One region of the Martinezella sp. CNPSo 3732 genome, then DNA from elsewhere that is predicted to be linked to it. Evidence: predicted binding sites of a transcription regulator. Region 1 holds the regulator's gene; each other region holds the start of a gene.
The links. The regulator PhoB, encoded in region 1, activates phosphate uptake and scavenging genes when phosphate is short. The targets are predictions, from matches to a motif close to TGTCATNNANCTGTCAT.

Region 1 (2,268 bases):
CGCCTGAACCTTCCCGGCCGAGCGAAGGCGGGCGGCACGGCAACCGCAGCGCGCACGCCGAAGCGCAGCGCAGCTGCACCCCGCGCCGCGACCTACGGATCGCGCGTTGCTACCCGCACGGTCGTCGCCCGCCAGCAGGGCGCAACCATGCTGAAGGAAGAGATCGAGATCGATTCCGTCAATGAAATCCAGTATCGTCCGGCATCGAACGTCGTCGTTCCGATCTCCCGCCGCCTCGGCCTGACGGAACTGACGGAGCGCACCTGCAAGTGGCCGGTCGGCGACCCGCTGAAGGACGACTTCCACTTCTGCGGCAATGACAGCCCAGATTCTTCGCCCTACTGCACCTATCATCAGCGCATGGCATACCAGCCGGTGCATGACCGCCGTCGTAACAACGGCTGAAAGCCACAGCAAGACAATGAGAAACGGGCCCTCGAGGCCCGTTTTTCTATTTCCGCCGCTATTTAAAGCACGTCACGATCTTTCAGATTCGCTTCCTGTGCTTTAGGTTTTCCGTCTGGCGCATGTCGTTCTCGCAAAACCGCTACGCACTTTTGGGCGACATGCTTTAGTGATACCCGAGCGGCAAGCCGCTCAGGCTTCCATGGAATAGCCCGCGCCGCGAACGGTGCGGATGACATCCTGCATATTGGAGAAATTGAGCGCCTTGCGCAGGCGGCCGACATGGACGTCGACGGTGCGTTCGTCGACGTAGATATCGTGACCCCATACGCCGTCGAGCAGCTGCGAGCGCGAGAAGACGCGGCCGGGCGAGGACATCAGGAATTCCAGCAGGCGGAATTCCGTCGGCCCCAGCCGTACTTCGCGGCTCTTGCGGTGGACGCGATGGGTTTCGCGGTCCAGCTCGATATCGCCGCAGCGCAGCACCGTGGAGAGAACCTCCGGGCGGGCACGCCGCAGCATCGCCTTGACGCGAGCCATCAGCTCCGGCGTCGAGAACGGCTTGACGACATAATCGTCCGCGCCGGTCGAAAGCCCACGCACGCGCTCGCTTTCCTCGCCGCGGGCCGTCAGCATGATGATCGGCAGTCGCTCCGTCTCCGGCCGCATACGCAGCCGGCGGCAGAGCTCGATGCCCGATACGCCGGGGAGCATCCAGTCGAGGATCAGGAGATCGGGGATGCGCTCCTGGAGACGCAGCTCGGCCTCATCGCCTCTGAGGATCGTGTCGACCTCGAAGCCTTCGGCCTCAAGATTGTAGCGCAGCAGAACGCTGAGCGCTTCCTCGTCTTCTACAACAGCAACTCTCGGAACCATGCGCCTATGGTCTCCTTTCTTCGCTTCCAGATTATTCCGTCACTGCGCCGACGGTATTGGCGGTATCGTCCTTCGGGCGTTCGCCTTCCGGCTGAGCACCTGTCGCCATGTAATAGATCGTCTCGGCGATATTGGTGGCGTGGTCGCCGATGCGCTCGATGTTCTTGGCGCAGAAGAGAAGATGCGTGCAGGTGGTGATGTTGCGCGGATCTTCCATCATGTAGGTCAGCATCTCGCGGAAGAGCGAGGTGTACATGGCGTCGATTTCCTCGTCACGTTCGCGGATCGACACGGCCTTGTCGGGCGAGCGGGTCGCGTAGACATCGAGAACTTCCTTGAGCTGGCTCAAAGCCAGTTCGGAGAGATGCTCGATGCCGCGGGCGAGACGGCGGGGGACACCGGTGCCCTGCACAGCGATGACGCGCTTTGCGGTGTTCTTGCCGAGATCGCCGACGCGCTCCAGATCGGAGGCGATGCGGATCGAGCCCATGATTTCACGAAGGTCCGCTGCCATCGGCTGACGGCGAGCAATGGTGACGATCGCCTTGTCGCCGACTTCGCGCTCGGCATGGTCAAGAACGACGTCATCGGAGATGACTTTCTGGGCCAAGGCAGCGTCGCTGTTGACCAGCGCGCGTACGCTGTCGCTAACCATCTGCTCGGCCAGGCCGCCCATTTCGGCAATGCGGCGCGTCAGGAACTTCAGGTCTTCGTCATAGGCTGAGAGAATGTGGGTGGAGACCATTTTTCTATCCTCAAGGTGAACTGTGTGAAATGAGCCGCGCGCCTGACATCATCAACCAAAACGGCCCATGATGTAATCCTGCGTGCGGTAATCGTCGGGATTGGTGAACATCTTATCGGTGTCGTTCTCCTCGACCAGGTGGCCGAGATGAAACATTGCGGTACGCTGCGAGACGCGGGCTGCCTGCTGCATGGAATGCGTCACGATGACGATGGTGAAATTCTCCCGAAGCTCGTGGATGA
Region 2 (2,268 bases), on a different contig from region 1:
TGGTCGGCAGATAGACCGGAATGCCACCCGAGATCATCAGGGCGCCGTGATGGGCAGCCTTGTGGTTGTTGCGGTCGAACAGCACGAGATCGCCGTCTGTGACGAGCGCTGAGAGCGCGACCTTGTTTGACGTGGAGGTGCCGTTCAGCACGAAATAGGTCTTTTCGGCGCCGAAAATCTTGGCCGCTTCCTTTTGCGCGGCAAGCGCTGGCCCTTCGTGGGTCAGGAGGTCGCCGAGGTCGAGCACGGAATTGTCGAGGTCGTCGCGGAAAACCGCTTCGCCGAGATGCTCCATGAAGACCCGACCGATGGGGCTGCGGCTGTAGAAGATGCCGCCATTGTGCCCGGGGCAGGTCCAGAGGTGATTGCCTTCCTCCGCATAATCGACCAGCGCACCGAAGAACGGCGTCTTCAGCGTCTCGGCATATTGTTTCAGCCGGCTGATGAGGCTCTTGGCGATGAAGGCAGGCGTTTCTTCGGAGAGGAAAACATAGCCGTCGATAAAATCGAGGACTTCGACCGGCACATCCTCGAAGCGCTTGCGCCGGATCAGCAGGATGATGGGGAATTCGAGGCCGCGCCGGCGCATGAGGTTGATGAGGGAGGCCGTCTTGCCTTCCAGGCCCTTCTTGCCCCAGTCGACCAGCATGCAGCCGATGGCCGCGTCCGTCTGCACGGCGATCTCGGCGTCTTCGAGATTGCGCGCGCGCACCACCTCGAAACCGGAGCGTTCGATCTCCTCGACGATCTGATTGTAGCGGGCGCCTTCCAGATCCTCATTATCGAAGGTTGGCGTTGCGAACAGAAAGTTGAAACGTCTGAAATAATCCATGTCGGTACCCGCTCCTGATTTCGCATGAGGTGTCGACGCATTTCATGACATGGATGTGACAGAATAGAGGACGTCCTAAACCCTATCGACGGCCATCGCCGGTCAGGTCGCTGGCCCGCCGTTTCATGCCGGATTGCGAACGCGGAATTTATGGATTTGTGGCCGCTCAGTGAGCGGCAACGGTCCAGAAATAATAGGCAAGCGGGATGGCGAGAAGGTACATGCCGATCGAGACCTGCTTCGCCTCTCCCGACAAGACCTTGACGATGACGTAGAACAGCAGCCCGCCGGCGATACCGGTGCCGAAGCTGTTGGAGACCAGGGTCAGAAGGACCATCATCAGGGCGGAAAGACCATCGGAGAAGTTCTCCAGGTCGACACGCTTCAGCGCGCTGAACATCGACATGCCGACGAGGATCAGGGCAGGTGCGGTGGCGGCGGCCGGGATCATTAGCGCAATCGGGGTAAAAAGCAAAGTGAGCGCGAAAAGAGCCGCCGTTGCCAGCGAAGCAAAACCGGTGCGTCCGCCTGCTTCCGCGCCGGTGGCGCTCTCGACCAGCGCCGTGGCGGAGGGAATGCCGAGCAGCGGACTGATGGTGGCGGCAATCGAATCGACGAGGAACGGCTTGCCCAAATCCGCCATATTGCCCTCTTCGTCAACCAGACCGGCTTTGGCGCCGACCGCGAGCGTCGTGCCTAGGGTCGAGAAGAACTCGGATGCGAAGAAGGCAAAAAGATAGGGGAAATAGTCTATCTTCAGCGCACCGAGAAAATCGAGCTGGAGGCCGATCTCGGAGATGCCGTGCGGCGCTCCGAAGAGTGCCGTGGGCACTTTGGTGACGCCGAGCGGAATGCCGAGCAGCGTGCTGCCCAGGATGGCCCAGAGGATCGGTCCCGGCACTTTTCGCCCGCGCAGAAAGACGGCGAGGAAGATGCCGAAGACGGCAATGATGGCCTGCCCGGAGCTGAACGAGCCGAGCATGAGCGTGTGGCTCTTGGCGTTGACGTCGACGAGACCGGCATTTTTGAAGCCGAGAAGGGCGATGAACAATCCGATCGCAGCGCCGAGCCCGAGCTTGATCTGGGCCGGAACCATGCGAGCGATGACTTGTCGCACGCCGAGCACCGTCAGCAGAACGAAGATCACACTCGACCAGAAGGAGATGGCAAGACCCGTTTGCCAGGGAATGTGCTCCACGGCTGCCATCGTCGGCCCCACCAGAACCGAGCCACCGATGCCCGGCCCGACAACGAAGGGCATATTGGCATAGAGCGCCATGAACAGGGTTGCGCCGATGATGACGAGAATGGTTGCGGTCGTCGCGGCGGCGCGGTCGATGCCACCGGCGGAAAGCAGGGAAGGGATCACGACGAGAAGATAGGCCGCTGCCAGGAAGGACGTCATCCCGGCAATGATTTCCGTCTTCGTATTGGTC
Region 3 (2,268 bases), on a different contig from region 1:
CGAATGCTCCCACGCCTATCTCGCCGCAGCGAAGGCGGTGCTGCTGCAGATGCGAGCAATGAAAGTGGAGAAGGCATCGGTCGACGATCTCGTCTCCGATATCGACGCGGCGCTCGTGCGCAACAACCTCTCGCTCGTCTTGTGCAAATTCAGCGGCGAGAACTTCAACACGGCCGATCTCATCCGGCCCCAACTTGCCGACATCGCACTCCATGCGAAAAGCCTTGCTGCGATCTTATCGGCCAGCCTGCTTGTTCTTGCGGGACTCTGGCTGGGAGCGCGCGCGTTACGGCCGCAAGCTCAGCCTTAAGAACCGCTCTGTGTTCATGCAATTCCGGACGGAAAACTGCAACGCATTTTTTTCGGAACTGCGCACAGCAAAACACCGCCGCAAAGTGCGGCGGTGTTTCTGATCTTACCAGTCGCGCCGGCGATCACGCCAGCGGTCGTCGCCCCAACCATCGCGATGATGGCGATGGCCGTGCCAGCCCCATGGCGGCGGCGGTGGCGGCCTGTAGTACCCCCAGCGCCGGGGCGGCGGACCCCAACGATTGGGGCGGCATTCGCCCCAGCGCGTCAGGTGCCAGCCACGACCGCAGGCATAGTCAACTTTTACGATCGGCACTGAGGCCGTTGTCCCAACGGCTGGGATAGGCATTGCCTCTGCCGAAGATACAACCAAGCTGCCGAACAAGGCAGCGATGGCAATCACGGACGATCTCATTTTGATGGCCCTCTATCCAAGTCCCTTACATGCGGGATTTAACCCCCAAAGGTATGAACGCTGGCTGAACCGAAAAAGGCCATTTGACGGCGAAATCAAGATCAGACCAAACGCCTGCCCACAGCCAAAAAAGCATACTTTGGCCGATCTTTGCAGCCAGCCGCAACCTGCTCGCGCGTCACGAGAGTTTCATGAAGGAGGCTTACACCAACGATATCAATTGCCATAAAGGAGTTTGGGATGGTCGACCTCGCTTCAAACACGTCGGAGGGTGGCAATGCCAACCATCCAATTCACGGCGCCGGTGGTTCGGCAAAATGGTTTCTGCCGATCTTCGGTGTCGTTGTGCTGGCCGGTCTCGCCTATGTTGGCTATGCCCTGGGAAGCGACCTTGCCGAAGCCGCCGCTGTTCCGTGGATCCTGCTCGGTCTGGCACTGCTGATCGCGCTCGGCTTCGAATTCGTCAACGGTTTCCACGATACGGCCAATGCTGTGGCAACCGTCATCTATACGCGCTCGCTGCCGGCCGAATTCGCCGTTATCTGGTCGGGCTTTTTCAACTTCCTGGGCGTTCTCACCTCTTCAGGCGCCGTCGCCTTCGGCATCCTGGCGCTGCTGCCCGTCGAGCTCATCCTGCAGGTCGGCTCCGGCTCCGGTCTGGCAATGGTCTTCGCGCTGTTGACGGCCGCCATCATCTGGAACCTCGGCACCTGGTATCTCGGCCTGCCGGCTTCGAGCTCGCATACGCTCGTCGGCTCCATCATCGGCGTCGGTCTCGCCAACCAGTTCCTGGCGCCCGCCGGCTCCGCCACCAGCGGTGTCGACTGGTCGCAGGCGAGCAGCGTCGGCATGTCGCTGCTTCTGTCGCCGATCATCGGCTTTGCCATGGCTGCAATATTGCTGCTGGTCGCCAAGGTGCTGATCCGCAACAAGGAACTCTATGAAGCGCCGAAGGGCAATGCGCCGCCGCCGGCCTGGATCCGCGGCCTGCTGATCTTCACCTGCACCGGTGTCAGCTTCGCCCATGGCTCGAACGACGGCCAGAAGGGCATGGGCCTGATCATGCTCATCCTCATCGGTCTCGTGCCCACAGCCTTCGCGCTGAACAAGACGCCTGACGTCAACTATCTCGAAGCTTACAAAACCGCCTCCACGCAAGTCGAGACGGTGCTCGGCAAATATGTGAAGCCCGGCGTTGCGGCGCCGGCCGATCCGAAGGCCGCGGTCGCCGCCGCCGTCAAGAGCAAGGCCTGGACGGACGCCACGACGCCGGCGCTCCAGGCCTATATTCACGCCACCAGCGCCGAGATATCAGCTTATCCAAGCGTCGAGAAGCTGCCGAACGGGCTCGTCGGCAACGTTCGCAACGACATCTACCTGATCGGTGAATCGCTGAAGCTGATCGACAAGCAGAAACTGCTGCCGATGAGCGCCGACGACTTGAAAGCCGTCACGAACTATCATGCCGCGGTCGATCACGCGACGAAGTTCATCCCGCTCTGGGTGAAGGTTGCCGTCGCCTTGGCACTCGGCCTCGGCACCAT

Region 2: the regulator PhoB is predicted to act here: its motif matches at 877-893, upstream of AC13RM_RS30225 (Orn/Lys/Arg family decarboxylase).
Region 3: the regulator PhoB is predicted to act here: its motif matches at 901-917, upstream of AC13RM_RS27150 (inorganic phosphate transporter).

The regions. Positions count from the first base shown of each region.
Region 1 is NZ_JBXSOO010000021.1:100,217-102,484, forward strand. It holds gene AC13RM_RS26400 (GcrA family cell cycle regulator) at 1-405, shown strand, start outside; gene phoB (phosphate regulon transcriptional regulator PhoB) at 598-1,281, opposite strand; gene phoU (phosphate signaling complex protein PhoU) at 1,313-2,026, opposite strand; gene pstB (phosphate ABC transporter ATP-binding protein PstB) at 2,078-2,268, opposite strand, start outside.
Region 2 is NZ_JBXSOO010000033.1:20,938-23,205, forward strand. It holds gene AC13RM_RS30225 (Orn/Lys/Arg family decarboxylase) at 1-832, opposite strand, end outside; gene AC13RM_RS30230 (NCS2 family permease) at 999-2,268, opposite strand, start outside.
Region 3 is NZ_JBXSOO010000022.1:117,846-120,113, forward strand. It holds gene AC13RM_RS27140 (hypothetical protein) at 1-310, shown strand, start outside; gene AC13RM_RS27145 (GCG_CRPN prefix-to-repeats domain-containing protein) at 416-724, opposite strand; gene AC13RM_RS27150 (inorganic phosphate transporter) at 965-2,268, shown strand, end outside.